2 regions of the Rhizobium sp. P2_G2 genome follow, and region 1 is predicted to be linked to the other one. Evidence: predicted binding sites of a transcription regulator. Region 1 holds the regulator's gene; the other holds the start of a gene.
What was found. Region 1 encodes LexA, which represses DNA repair genes until DNA is damaged. Its sites were predicted from a motif close to TGTTCNNNNTGTGTTCNG; they were not measured.
Positions count from the first base shown of each region.

Region 2: dnaE (DNA polymerase III subunit alpha) is a predicted target of LexA. The motif match lies at 11,344-11,361, and genes of this name have one in related genera.

Region 1 covers NZ_JBFUFF010000062.1:38,392-41,667, forward strand. Annotated here, with positions in the region: gene glmU (bifunctional UDP-N-acetylglucosamine diphosphorylase/glucosamine-1-phosphate N-acetyltransferase GlmU) at 1-1,311, shown strand, start outside; gene lexA (transcriptional repressor LexA) at 1,366-2,085, opposite strand; gene AC1D06_RS29380 (helix-turn-helix domain-containing protein) at 2,418-2,954, opposite strand; partial or broken gene AC1D06_RS29385 (hypothetical protein) at 3,231-3,276, shown strand, end outside.
Region 2 covers NZ_JBFUFF010000074.1:12,978-24,922, forward strand. Annotated here, with positions in the region: gene AC1D06_RS31605 (PleD family two-component system response regulator) at 1-1,304, opposite strand, end outside; gene AC1D06_RS31610 (response regulator) at 1,320-1,691, opposite strand; gene AC1D06_RS31615 (DUF3572 domain-containing protein) at 1,821-2,132, shown strand; gene AC1D06_RS31620 (hypothetical protein) at 2,129-2,767, shown strand; gene AC1D06_RS31625 (GNAT family N-acetyltransferase) at 2,772-3,359, opposite strand; gene AC1D06_RS31630 (DNA polymerase IV) at 3,436-4,746, shown strand; gene AC1D06_RS31635 (L,D-transpeptidase family protein) at 4,892-6,196, shown strand; gene AC1D06_RS31640 (MFS transporter) at 6,399-7,607, shown strand; gene dnaE (DNA polymerase III subunit alpha) at 7,639-11,121, opposite strand; gene AC1D06_RS31650 (hypothetical protein) at 11,530-11,945, opposite strand, start outside.

The DNA of each region.
Region 1 (3,276 bases):
CGGATGAACTCCGCCAAGTCGAAGGTGCTGCACACGATCGGCAACCTGCCGATGATCTCGCACGTGATGCTGGCGCTCGGCCGCAGCGGTGCTGACTGCATCGCGCTGGTCGTTGGCCGCGATGCGGAGCCGGTCGTGGCCGCAGCGTCCGGGTCCGGTATCGAGGTCCGCGCCTTTGAACAGGCCGAGCGGCTCGGCACAGGCCACGCTGTGCTGGCGGCGCGCGGCGAAATCGAAAAGGACTACGATCAGATCCTGGTCGCCTATGGCGACGGGCCTCTGATCGAACCCGCACCGCTGATCGAAGCGCTGGAGAAAGTGCGCGCCGGCTATGATGTCGCGGTCGTCGGCTTCGAAACCGACAAACCCACGGGCTATGGACGCCTGCTTACCAAGGACGGCGAGCTCGTCGCCATCCGCGAGGAAAAGGACGCGACAGAGGCCGAGCGGAAGGTCACCTTCTGCAATAGCGGCATCATGGCGATCGATGGCCGCAAGGCTTTGTCGCTGCTGACGAAAATCACCAATAACAATGTCAAGGGCGAGTATTACGTCACCGACATCATCGAAATCCTCCACCGCGAAGGCGGCAGGGCGGCGACGGTCGAAGCGCCGAGCGACATGGTTGCCGGCTGCAACAACCGGGCGGAACTCGCCGAACTCGAAGCGATCTGGCAGAAGAAGCGCCGTCATCAGTTGATGCTCTCGGGCGTGACGATGATCGCGCCGGAAACCGTCTTCCTGTCGCATGACACGCGGATCGGCCGCGACACTGTGATCGAACCGAATGTCTGGTTCGGTCCCGGCGTCACCGTCGATAGTGACGTCGTCATCCACGCCTTCTCGCATATCGAGGGCGCCCATATTGCGCCAGGCGCAAGCGTTGGTCCGTACGCACGGCTGCGGCCTGGCGCAGACCTGGGCGAAAAGGCCAAGGTTGGCAATTTCTGCGAAGTGAAGAATGCCGCGATCGGCGAGGGCGCCAAGGTCAATCATCTGAGCTATATCGGCGATGCCATCATCGGCGCGCGGGCGAATATCGGCGCCGGCACGATCACCTGCAATTATGATGGCTTCAACAAGTTCGAAACCCGGATCGGCGCCGACGCATTCATCGGCTCGAACAGTGCACTTGTCGCACCGGTGACGATCGGGGCAGGGGCGCTGACCGCCTCCGGCAGCGTGATCACCGAGGATGTTCCGGATGGCGCCGCCGGCTTCGGCCGCGCCCGTCAGGTCAACAAGGAGGGCTATGCGATCGCGATCATGGCGCGCAACAAAGCGCTCAAGGAATCAAAGAAGAAGAAATGATATTAAGCCGACGCAGGCGAGGCTGCTCGCCGCGCGTCAACCGATCGCCGCTTGTCAGTGATAGCGGCGGATGAGTCCGACCAGCTTGCCCTGGACCTTGACGCGATCCGGCCCGAAGATGCGAGTTTCGTAAGCCGGATTCGCGGCCTCAAGCGCAATGGAAGCCCCTTTGCGGCGGAAGCGCTTGAGCGTCGCTTCCTCGTCGTCGACGAGCGCTACGACGATGTCGCCCGGGCTCGCCGTGCTGCCGTTGCGGATGATCACCGTGTCGCCATCGAGGATGCCGGCCTCGATCATCGAATCGCCTTTGACCTCGAGCGCATAATGTTCGCCGCTGCCGAGCATGCCGGCCGGGACGGAAATATCGTGGGTGATGTTCTGGATCGCCGAAATCGGCACACCGGCGGCGATGCGGCCCATAACAGGGATTGCCACCGCTTCACCGGAGTTCTCGTTGGCTGCCGGCTTCGGCGCGGGCGCCGGCTGCACCTTGCCGAGCGAGCCTTCGATGACGCTTGGATTGAAACCCTTCTGCGGCGGCTTGATGCTCGGCGAATAGGCCTCGGGCAGCTTGATGACTTCGAGCGCCCGGGCACGGTTGGGAAGCCGGCGAATGAAACCACGCTCCTCCAATGCCGTGATCAACCGGTGGATGCCGGACTTCGAGGCCAAATCGAGCGCATCCTTCATCTCATCGAACGAAGGGGGCACGCCGGACTCCTTCATCCGCTCATGGATGAACAGTAGAAGTTCCTGTTGTTTTCTCGTCAGCATGGACGTCCCCTTGGGAATCGTGAAACAAATCTCGAACAAACACTATATGTTCCATGTATGTTCCGCAAGGGTTTTAAATATGGTTAACGCGTGGAGGCGCGAAAGATATTTCGGAATGGCTGTCAGAGCTATTCTGGAATGAAAATGGCAACGCACCTTTGTTTTCAAAGGATAATTCGCGGAAAAATAGTGTTACCAATCGCCAGATTGAGCAACACCAAATTCTTCATTCCAGGATAAATATTAAGTCATTGTTTTAAATTAGTTTATTGAGCAACTAGCGGAATTGGTGAACGGAGCATTCTGGCGATTGAGCAACAGATTGAGCAACCCTAGATAATACGCTCGTCCTCCCACCACGGCGGAGGCGGAGCATCGAATTCACCTACGGCATACTCGGTGACCAGTGCTTTGTAGATGTCCTGAGGCTTGATCAAACCGGATTTCAGCCATTTGTCCCGAGATGCCTTGATCCGAGTTACGTACTCACCGACCCAAATGTGGATCGTCGCTAGTTGGTCATCCGTCAACCCGCCAGCAAGCCTCCGGTCGGGTTCGGACTTGGAGTTTGCAAGCTCGTGACGCGTTGCGAGCAATGCTAGCCAGAGATCTTCCTTGTCAATCTCAAGGGGTTTGTCAGTAAGACCGTGTCGCCCGACCGTTTTGGGCTCTCCGCTGCCCGACATCAACCAGTCTAGGGAAACTGTACCTCCAGAGAGCATTTCGGATAGGTATTTTGCTGGCACTGACGCCCGGCGCCTCCATGCCGCAATGGTACTTCTTGATACCCCGAGATAGTCGGCAAGCTCTTGATCCTGCTTGAGATTCAATGCCTGCTTTGCTCTCGCGATTATACCGACGACATCCATGGTGCACAAAATGTCACTTTTCTGTTTGACTAGTGACAAAATGTAACTTACATATTGTCACATGACTAATGTGCACAGGGCGATTTGCAATGCAAGTGGCTGAACGATTTGATTATCCCACGGTGCGCGCCGCCTTTATCATTCGCGGTACCTCTTTTTCCCGCTGGTGCTTAGAAAACGGCGTCTCCAGGGCGTGGGCAATCGCGGTCTTGAACGGAGAACAAGACGGTCCCGCCGCGCGCGCTCTGCGCGCAAGAATAGTGGAGGCCGCTTGCTGTGAGCGGGACTAGCAGACACATTCTCTCGTCCGATCTCGCTCGTC
Region 2 (11,945 bases), on a different contig from region 1:
TGCTTCAGCAATTGTTCCGGAGATTCGGCGCCCCAGACTGTCGACGATATTCCGAGCGATGCGGTGATCTGGATCGCGACGCCGGCCTGGCGCAATTTGAAAGGGTTCATTTCGACGATCGTACGTAGCCGTTCGGCAACGGCAGCGGCCATTTCCGGAGGCGTGTCCGGCATGACCACGACGAATTCCTCGCCGCCGTAACGGCAGGCAAGGTCGGCGCCGCGGACGGTCGAGCGGATGCGATTGGCGAATTCCCTCAGCACTTCGTCGCCGGCATCATGGCCGTAGGTGTCGTTGACCGATTTGAAGCGGTCGATATCGGTGATGCAGATCGACAGCGGCCGGCCGCGTGCCACCGAGCGATCGAAAAGCATTTTCAAATGCTTGTCGAGATAGCGCCGGTTGTTGAGACCCGTCAGGCCGTCGGTCACCGCAAGCTCGATCGTCTGCTGCACGCTCTCGCGGAGCTGATCGTTGAAGCGCTTGCGGCGAATCTGGGTCAGGCAGCGGACGATCAGTTCATTGGGCTCGACCGGCCGCAGGATATAGTCGTTGACGCCGAGTTCCAGCGCCCGGACCACCATCGGCTCGCCGCCCTGGTCGACCACCAGCAGAATGGGAATGAAACGCGACCGATCGAGCGAGCGCAGTTGCGAGCAGAGCCTGAGCGGATCATAGCCGTCGAAATTCGAATTGACGATGATCAAGTCATAAGCCCCCTCGGCAGCCTCGAAGACGGCAGCCTGCGGGTCGCTCTGGGCGGTGACCTCGGCGATCGGTTTCAGCGTGCGGGCAAGCCGCTCCTGGGAATTGGCGCGGCCATCGACGAGAAGGACGCTCGGCGGCACATCGGCGTCGCCGCTGCCTGCCATCGTGTCATCCAAGCCGATGGTCCTGGCGGTTTCGGCGCGCAGGCGCAGTTCGTCGCTGAGCATCTTGAGGCGCACCAGGCTCTTCACCCGCGCCATGAGCTGCATATCGTTGACCGGCTTGGTGAGGAAATCGTCGGCGCCGGCCTTGAGCCCGCGGACGCGGTCGGCTGGCTGGTCGAGCGCGGTCACCATGACCACCGGAATATGCGACGTCCTGGGATTGGCCTTCAGCCGTTCGCAGACTTCAAACCCATCGATGCCCGGCATCATGACGTCGAGCAGGATGACATCGACCGGGACCTTGCTGCAGATGTCGAGGCATTGATAGCCGTTCTCGGCGGTCAGTACCTCGAAATATTCGGCCAGCAGCCGTGCTTCCAGGAGTTTGACGTTCGCCGGGATGTCGTCGACGACGAGGATGCGTGCGGTCATCTCAGCATCCCTCCGTCAGGCGTCGCCAAGGTAGGTCTTGATGGTCTGGATGAATTTCGGCACCGAGATCGGCTTGGAAACATAGGCCTCGCAGCCGCCCTGGCGGATACGCTCCTCGTCGCCCTTCATCGCAAACGCCGTCACCGCGATCACCGGGATGACATGCAGTTCGTCATCCTCCTTCAGCCATTTGGTGACTTCGAGGCCCGATACTTCCGGCAGCTGGATATCCATGAGGATCAGATCGGGGCGGTATTTGCGCGCAAGATCAAGCGCTTCCATTCCGTTACGGGTCTGGATCGTCGTGTAGCCGGAAGCTTCTATCAGATCGCGGAAGAGCTTCATGTTAAGCTCGTTGTCCTCGACAATCATCACCTGCTTGGGCATGTCGCTTCGCTCAGACCCCTGATTTTGCGTGCCGGTCGGATAACCTCTATATAGAGGTGGACACGCGAATTCTCATCATTCATGTCAGGCACGGTATGCCGATTAAGTTTAAAAAGACGTAATGCGACCATGAAAATCCCCAGCAACGCCAAAATCGAACGCCCGACCGACGCGACTGCCGAGGAGCTGGCAGTCACCATCCTCGGCTGGCTGTCGAACGAGCCATCACTGATGGGTCGCTTCCTGTCGATCTCCGGCATCGAGCCCGTCGCGATCCGCAGGATGATCGGCGATCCCGGTTTTTACGGCGGATTGACCGGTTTCCTGATGAGCCACGAGCCGACACTCATGCAGTTCTGCCAGGAGAACGATGTGAAGGTAGAATGGGTTCAGGCTTGTCATCAGTATTTCACCGGGCCGACCGAAGGCGTCTGGCTATGAACGACATAGTCGAAACGCTGGCGCTGTCGAAGAAGCCGCTGATCATCTGCGATGTCGACGAGGTCGTGCTGGAATTCATCCTACCGCTCCAGAACTACCTCGCCTCGGTCAATCATTGCCTGCATGCCGATTCATTCCACCTGGATGGCAATGTGCGCCGTATCGCCGACGACAGACCAGCAACGAAAGAAGAGATCGGCGCCTTCCTGGAGGCTTTCTTTTCCGCGCAGGACAAATGGCAGATGCCGGCAAAGGGCGCGAGCGCTGCTTTGGCCGGCTTGACGGACGATGCCGATATCGTCTTTCTCACCTCCATGCCGCCACGGCACCAGATGGTGCGGCGGACCGTGCTCGACCTGCACGGCTTCCCCTACCCGATTGTCGCCACCGAAGAAGCCAAGGGACCGATCGCTGCCAGCCTGATCGGCAACCGCAGCATACCATCGGTCTTCCTCGACGATATCGCCCGAAACCTGCATTCCGTGCGCGAACACGCCCCATCCTGCCTGCTGATCAACCTGATGGCCAATGAGGCCTTCAAGGCATTGGCGCCTGATCCCGGCGTGGGCGTACACAAGGCGCGCGACTGGACGCATGCGGGTGAATTGATCCGGGCACATTTCAGGACAAGCTGAGAGTCTAGGCGTTTTGCAAGGCCAGCCGCATCAACGGCCTTCCGTCCTTGCGAAGTGCGACTTGAGAAAATCCCGCCGCCTCGAAGATGCGGGTCGAGCCGACATAAAGGCCGACGGATTTCGATTGTTTGGTCCGATCGATCGGACAGGCTTCGAGCAATCGGGCGCCATTCTTTTCTGCAAAGACGATCGCCTCGGACAGCATGCGATGGCTCAGCCCCTTGCCGCGCTGCTTCGATGACATGAAGAAGCAGCTCACTGCCCAGATACCCTTGTCCGCCGCATCGGCATCATCCAATGGCCGCGATACCGTCTTCTGCGAATTCCAGTTGGGCACGTCGGTACGCGGGCCGACCTGGACCCAAGCCACGGGCACACCGTCCAGATAGCCTAGAACGCCTGGTGGGGGACCCGCTTCAACCCGGGCATGCATGAATGCCTTCTTGGCTACACCATCCATCAGCTTGCGCTCGGATGGCGCGATGCGGAAATGCGTGCACCAGCACCCATAGCAGGCGCCTTGTGGCCCGAACACGGTTTCGAAATCCGCCCAGCGGTCGGCGGTCAAAGGCAAAGCGTGAAAGTCGTTCATGACGATTCCCGGTACTTGAGTGGCTTAAGATTAGAGCGTAAAGTTCAGATGTTCAACCTTTGTTCCGGGCGGGAACATGCAGGATTCGGAAAATGCGCCGGGCTTTTGCCGTGATTGCCTGAGACTGGCTTCGGGAACGGCACGGCGTTGCCGCGCCTGTGGCAGCCCTCGCCTGCTGCGCCATCCAGAGCTCAACCGCCTCAGCGTCGCCCATATCGATTGCGATGCCTTCTACGCCTCGGTCGAGAAGCGCGACAATCCGGAGCTCGCCGACAAGCCGGTGATCGTCGGCGGGGGAAAGCGCGGCGTCGTCTCGACCTGCTGCTATATCGCCCGCATCCGTGGCGTGCGCAGCGCCATGCCGATGTACAAGGCGCTGGAAGCCTGCCCGGAAGCGATCGTCATCAAGCCCGACATGGAAAAATATGCCCGTGTCGGCCGCGAGGTGCGCAGGATGATGCAGGACCTGACGCCGCTGGTGCAACCGCTCTCCATCGACGAGGCCTTTCTCGATCTGGCCGGCACCGAGCGGCTGCATCACGATCCGCCGGCCCGAACGCTGGCGAAATTCGCCCAGCGTGTCGAGCGCGAAGTCGGCATCACGGTCTCCGCCGGCCTCTCCTATTGCAAGTTCCTCGCCAAGGTCGCCTCGGACATGAACAAGCCGCGCGGCTTTTCGGTGATCGGCGAGGCAGAGGCATTCGAATTCCTGAGAACCAAGCCGGTGACGCTGATCTGGGGCGTAGGCAAGGCCTTTGCCGAGGCGCTCGCCCGCGACGGTATCACCGAGATCGGCCAGTTGCAGCAGATGGAGGAGACCGACCTGATGCGCCGCTACGGCATTATCGGCAAGCGGCTCTTCAATCTGTCGCGCGGCATCGATGACCGCAAGGTACATCTCAACGACGAGGCAAAGAGTGTTTCGGCGGAGACGACCTTTTTCGAAGACCATGCCCGGCTCGACGAACTCGTGCCGATCCTGAGGGCACTGTCCGAACAGGTGTCGCACCGGCTGAAGAAGGCGGCGATCGCCGGCCATACCGTGGTGCTGAAGCTCAAATCGCAGGATTTCAAGATCCGCACCCGCAACCGGCGGCTGGAGGCCCATACCCAGTTGGCCGACCGGATCTTCCGCGAGGGCCTGTCACTGCTCGAAAGGGAGGTCGACGGCACGAAATACCGGCTGCTCGGGATCGGCGTCACCGATCTTGCCGATTCAGCCGATGCCGATCCGCCGGACCTGATCGACCGCGATGCAGGCAAACGGGCTGCAGCCGAGGCGGCGATGGACAAGTTGCGCGGAAAATTCGGCACGAAAAGCATCGAGACCGGCTACACATTCGGCCGCGGCAAGCGCGGCCATATCCCGAACAGCGATGCGAGTTGACGCTCTGTAGTTTTGCTTCAAATTAACGGTAAATTCACCGTGATACGAAGCGAAAACGTGTTCCTTGCGGAACATACGTCACCGCAAAGATTCATTAAATCTCTAATCCTAGTTTGGGCACGAACCGTATAGCGTGGGGACAATCATGCTTGCACGTCTTTCTTTCCGCATCGCCTTGGCGACGACGGCTCTTTTTGGCACGGGCGCGAGCGCTGAGACGCTCGATCCGTTGCAGATTTTCGTTTCGAAGGATACGCAGACGCTTGTCGTCTATGATGGCGACCAGGTGGTGGCCACCAGCCATATTTCGACCGGCAAACCGGGCCACACCACGCCGTCGGGCATTTTCTCGATCATCGAGAAGAGCATCATGCACAATTCCAATCTCTATGAATCGGCGCCGATGCCGTTCATGCAGCGGATCACCTGGGATGGCGTGGCGCTGCATGAATCGAACTCCGTGCCGCGCTATCCGGCCTCGCATGGCTGCGTGCGCATGCCCGGCAAATTTGCCCGCCAGCTGTGGGACATGACCAATCGCGGCTTCCACGTGGTGATCACCGAGCGAGAATTGACCCCGCATGCCATGCAGACGGCCGATCTCTTCAAGCCGCGCTACTCCCAGCCGGATCCGCAGACGATGAGCGACGCCGATCTCAGGCCGACGATATCGGCAAATCCGGGCACTGAAGTGGCGATGAACGAGACCCTGCCGAAGCTCGGCGCCACCGCCGTGGCGACGCTGCCGAAGGACATCGACCCGGTCAAGGTCCTGATTACCCGGCCCTCGCAGCAATCCAGGACGATGGCGGTGCAGCAGATGCTGGCGCAGCTCGGCTACGATGTCGGCGATGCGGATGGCTATCTCGGCGACCAGACACGCACCGCGATCAAGACCTATCAGGCCATCCATAGCCAGAAGCAGACCGGTACGATGACGCCGAAATTCGTCGCTTCGATCTACAAGGTGCTGAACCGCAAGCAGCCGACCGGCTGGCTTTATGTACGACGCAACTTCAAGCCGGTCTTCGATGCACCGGTGGAAATCGCCGAGCCCAGCCTGGCGCTCGGCACGCATTTCATCGAGGCCGTGCATGTCAACATGGCACAGAACAGCGCCGACTGGGTCGGCGTGACGCTGGACAACTACATTCCCAACAAGACGGCCAAGCGGCTGGGCATCGTGCGCTATGGCGATGCACAGGCGCCCGATGCCGCCGAACAGGCTTTTGCCCGCGTGACCATTCCTGACTCGGTCCGCGCCCGCATCGAGACCATGCTGGGCAACGGCTCGTCGATCACGATCACCGACACCGGCACGGAGAGCAAAACCGGCGACGGCACCGACTTCATCACGGTCACCCGCGACACATCCTATAGCGACAACAGCTACCAGGACAATCTCGGCGCCAGCGATTCCGACGACGAGATCGGCCATTACGTCAATTGATCCGATACTGTCGCGTTCGACAGAACGCTGCCTGAATCCTGGAGGTCGCCTTTGTCAGGCGACCTTTTCAATTTGTAAGACTATTTGATTAATTGCCGGCTTTCGGCGCAGCAAAGGCTCTGTTAGCCTTACACTATTCCCGATTCACGTTGAGGGTCCTTCCGGCAGGTGATCACGCCTGATCGGCCGGGGCCGTGATGCCATGACGCATGCCATTTCCGATATGTCCGCCGCCGACAGGCGACCTGCGCAGCTCATCCTGATCTCGCTGTTCGTCTGCTCACTCGCCAATTCGTCGATCATCCCGTTCATGAGCTATTTCATCGTCGATCAGCTCGGCATGAAGCCCTGGCATATCAGCCTGTATTCCGTCGTCACCAGCATTTTCATCATGATCGGCAACCGGCTGTTCGGCGAGATGGTCGACCGCAGCAAGCCGATCTTTCCGCTGGTCTTCGGCGCTAGCCTCGGTCTGGTCGTGGCAAGCGGCGTGCTCTGCCTGGTGCAATCCTATTGGTTGCTGCTGGTTGTTGTCGGTCCCGGCATCGCGCTGGCGAGCACCGGCATATCGACCATGTTCAGCCTTGGCCGACTCTATGGCGAACATTTCGGCCTCGACCTCACGCGTTACAATGCGCGGGTGCGGATGATGACCTCGCTCGGCTGGATGTTCGGGCCGGCGGCCTCCTATCTGATTGCGGCGCATTTCGGCAATCTCGCCGTCTTCAAGTTCGTCTTCTTCCTGTCGCTGATCGGCAGCGCGACGTCTTTCTTCACCGTGCCACATGATTTTTGCGGGCCGCGCCGGCATATCGCTTTGCGCGAAGATGGTTCGCGCGAGGGCTGGTTCGACAACAAGCCGCTCTGGCTCGCCGCTTTCGTCTGCTTCCTGTTCAACATCGCCCATGTGCTCTGTTCGGGCGCGCTGCCGCTGTTCTATACGGAAGAGGCGCATCTGCCCGTCTATGCCCCCGGCCTGTCGCTGACGCTGAAATGCACGGGCGAAGTGATTGCGATCCTCGCATCGCCGATGGTCATGATGCGCATCGGCCGCCGCAACGCGCTCCATCTTTCCACGGGCTTGGGGCTGGTAGCCTTTGCGGTTCTGCATGAGACCAACAGCATGGCACATATGGTGGTCGGCGCTCTGCTCGAAGGACTCTATTTCGGCCAGTTCGCCGGCGTTGCGGTGACATTCATCCAGGGCTTTGCCAGGGGTCGCGTCGGGCGGGCGACGTCGCTTTACATGAACAGCCTGTTCCTTGGCTCGCTCGCCGCCAATACCGGCATCGGCATCATTGCCAGTCTCGTCGATTTCCGCGCTGCGATCGCGGTCGCCGGCGGCGTCATGGTCCTGGCTGCGGCAGCGCTATTCGCCACCCGTCATGCGGACGCAGAGGCAGACGCCTGAGATCCAGGATCAAACGGCAGGCTTAGCCGGACTACACCAGTTCCACATCAACAACGCCGGGACTGGCCCTGAGTGCTGCGGCGATCTCCGGGGAAATCCGGTATTTCTCCGACAGCTCCACCTCGATCTCCTTCTTGCCGCTATCCTTGATGATGATGAAGGAGACTAGGCCCTCACCCTTGGCGTTGAGATGCGTCGCGACTGTCCGGATCGGCGTGGAATCGCGCAGGAAGACGCGCATCGCCTTCTGCAATTGCACCGACTTTTCTTCCAGCGACTGGACGGTCTGGATTCGGAGCCCGATGCCTTCCGGGCGTTCGTCGGCTTCAACGCCGATGATGAAGGATTTGCCGGGTTCGAGCATATCGCGGTATTGCGCCAGGGTTTCGGAGAACATCACCGCTTCGTACTGACCCGATGAATCCGAGAAGGCGATGATGCCCATCTTATTGCCGGTACGGGTCTTGCGCTCCTGCTTGCTGGTCACCGTGCCGGCCAGCCGGCCCGGCGCCTTGCCCTGCTTCACCGCATTGGCGAAATTGGCGAAGGTCTGGACGCGCAGCTTTTCCAGCGTTTTGACATAAGCATCGAGCGGATGGGCCGTCAGGTAGAAGCCGAGGACCTGGAATTCGCGCATCAGCTTTTCGGACGGCATCCAGGGCGTGGTGGGCTGGAATGTGATCTTTTCCGGCCCGCTCGCGGCATTGCCGAAGATGTCGATCTGGCCGCTCACCTTGTCGGACGCAGCCTTCTGCGTATAACCCAGCACCCGGTCGAGATTGCCGACCAGGAGCGCCCGGTCGATGCCGAAGCAATCGAAGGCGCCGGCCGAGATCAGGCTTTCCCAGACACGTCGGTTGATTAGCTTCGGGTCTGTCCGGAGGCAGAAATCCTCCAGGCTGGCGAAGGGTTTTTCGCCGCGGGCGGCAACGATGTGCTCGACGGCAGCCTCGCCGACGCCCTTGATTGCGGCGAGCGAGAAGTAGATGCAGTTGTCGCCGGTCTCGAACTGGCGGAACGAGGTCTGTACCGACGGCGGCACGACCTTGATGCCGAGCCGCTTGGCATCCTGGCGGAAGTCGTTGACCTTTTCGGTGTTGGCCATGTCGAGCGTCATCGACGCCGCCAGGAATTCCACCGGATAATGCGCCTTGAGATAGGCCGTCTGATAGGAGACGACCGCATAAGCGGCCGCATGCGATTTGTTGAAGCCGTAATTGGCGAATTTGGCGAGCAGATCGAAAATCACGTCGGCCTGGGCCTTGGGCACCTTGTTGGCCACCGCGCCCTCGACGAAGCGCGCGCGCTGCTGGTCCATCTCGGCCTTGATCTTCTTGCCCATGGCGCGGCGCAGCAGGTCGGCTTCGCCGAGCGAATAGCCCGACAGGACCTGGGCGATCTGCATCACCTGTTCCTGGTAGACGATGACCCCCTGCGTCTCCTTGAGCAGGTAATCGATCGTCGGATGGATGGATTCGATCTCTTCCTCACCGTGCTTGCGGGCATTATAGACCGGGATGTTCTCCATCGGGCCTGGGCGGTAGAGCGCCACCAGGGCGATAATGTCCTCGATGCAGTCCGGCTTCATGCCGAGCAGCGCCTTGCGCATGCCCGCGCTTTCCACCTGGAACACGCCGACCGTTTCGCCCCTCGACAGCTTTTCATAGGTCAGCTTGTCGTCGAGCGGCAAAGCCGAGAGATCGATATGGACATTGTGCTTGGCGATGAAATCGACCGCGACCTTGAGCACGGTCAGCGTCTTCAGGCCGAGGAAGTCGAATTTCACTAGGCCTGCCTGCTCCACCCATTTCATGTTGAACTGGGTGACTGGCATGTCGGAGCGTGGATCGCGATAGAGCGGCACGAGTTTCGCCAATGGCCGGTCGCCGATGACGATGCCAGCCGCATGGGTGGACGCGTGGCGGTAAAGGCCCTCGATCTTCTGGGCGATGTCGAGCAGGCGGGCGACGACCGGCTCCTTTTCCGCCTCTTCCTTCAGCTTCGGTTCTTCCTCGATCGCCTTGGAAAGCGGCGTCGGATTGGCCGGGTTGTTGGGCACGAGCTTGCAGATGCGGTCGACCTGGCCATAGGGCATTTCGAGCACGCGGCCGACGTCGCGCAGTGCGGCACGCGCCTGCAGCGAACCGAAGGTGATGATCTGCGCCACCTGATCGCGGCCATACTTGGCCTGGACATAGCGGATCACCTCTTCGCGGCGATCCTGGCAGAAGTCGATGTCGAAGTCCGGCATCGACACGCGTTCGGGATTGAGGAAGCGCTCGAACAGCAGCGAGAAGCGTAGCGGATCGATATCGGTGATCGTCAGCGCGTAGGCGACCAGCGAGCCTGCACCCGAACCGCGGCCCGGGCCGACCGGAATGTCATGGGCCTTGGCCCATTTGATAAAGTCCGCGACGATCAGGAAGTAGCCTGGGAATTTCATCTTCTCGATAATGCCGAGCTCGAATTCCAGCCGCTTGCGATAATCGTCCTCGCTATAGCCGGCCGCGAGACCGATGGAGGCGAGGCGGTGGTTGAGACCTTCCCAGGCCTGACGATTCAACTCGTCGGATTCCGCCTTCTCGGCTGCCTCCGCATCGCCTGTGCCACCGGTAAACCGCGGCAGGATGGGCGAGACGGATTTCAGCAGGAAGGAGCAGCGGCGGGCGATCTCGATCGTGTTCTCGATCGCCTCGGGCAGATCGGCGAACAGAGCGGCCATTTCCTTGCGGCTTTTGAAATAATGATCCGGGGTCAGGCGGAAGCGATTGTCGTCCGATACCAGTGTGCCTTGCGCCACGGCCATCAGCGCGTCATGCGCTTCGAAATCCTGCACCGTCGGGAAGAACGGCTCATTGGTGGCGACGATGGGCAGCTCGAGGCGATAGGCGAGATCGAGCATCTTCGCCTCGTGCTGCCGGTCATAGGCGCCATGACGCTGCAGCTCGATATAGAGCCTGTCGCCGAAGAGCTGCATCAACAGCTGCAGGCGGCGTTCGGCGACCGCCGTGTTGCCGTCGCGCATCGCCATGTCGACCGGGCCGGTTGCCGCCCCGGTGAGTGCGATGACGCCCGGCATGTGATCGCCGAGCCAGGAGCGCTTGATATGGATCGAGGCATGCCCCTCGCCTTCCATATAGGCGCGGCTTACCAGCTCGGACAGGTGCTGGTAGCCTTCAGTGGTCGCCGCAAGCAGCACGAGCGCCGGCAGCTTTTTCGGCTGCTGGGTCCGTCCGTTGCGCTCTTCTGACGCCTCTTCCTCGAAATCGATCGACAGCTGGCAGCCAATGATCGGCTGCAGCCCCTCGCCCGAGGCAGTCTTGGAGAATTCCAATGCGGCAAACAGGTTGTTGGTATCGGTCAGACCGAGCGCCGGCTGTTGGTCGGCGACGGCCTTGGCGATGATCTTCTTGACCGGCAGGGCGCCTTCAAGAAGCGAATAGGCGGAATGGATCCTCAGATGAACGAATTGCGGGCTTTCCGCGAGGCCTGAAAGGGCGCTGATCGTGTCCATCTGTTCCATGCCGCACCATAAGAGAATCCGTTCCTCTCCAATGTAGCGGGTGCCATCGTCCTATGCCAGCTTGGGCCGGGCAGCGAGGCATTTTCCCCACAGGATCAGAACGACATCATTACGACGGCGAAGCTCGCCACAAACATGACGACCGAGGTAAATGCTGCCATATCACGAAGAAATTCGCTCATTTCTGCCTCCTGTTCCGTTATGTTTCTTATATGTTCTATTAATGTTCCATAGTCAACGCTATCCACAGGGGCAAGGTTAAAAAAGTATTGATGAAATGCGGAGCGAGCGACCGGCCCTGGAGGCGATCGCGACAAAGGACATAGGCCCACGCCCCCGCGATTAGACCGGACGGTCAGGGAGATAGAGCGGAGGAAGCCTGAAGTCCGTCAGCGTCGGTCAGAAGCGGAAGTTCAAACCGATCTGCGCGACGGGATAAAAGGTAAACTTGGAGATGCGGTCGCGTTCACGGTCGATCTCGCGGTCGATCTGGCCTTTGGTGAAACCGAATTTTTCAGCATGCGAATCGACGCTCAGGCTTGGCGAGCCGGCATAGAGCGCGCCTAGATCGAAACTGAGCGAGGTGCGCTCGTTAATCTGGGCGGAATAGCCGATGCCGAGATAGGGCTGGATGGCATTCTGGCGCGCCGTGTAGGTGGTCAGCGGATCGTCGATGACGATGCTGAAATGCTTGCCGCGCTTGACGAGGTTCTTCATCCGGCCATTAACCTTGCTGTCCGACAGCCGCACACCGGCGGAGACGCGGAAATCGTCGGCGAAGGGATAGTAATCGGCCGTCGCGCCGGCGCTCAACA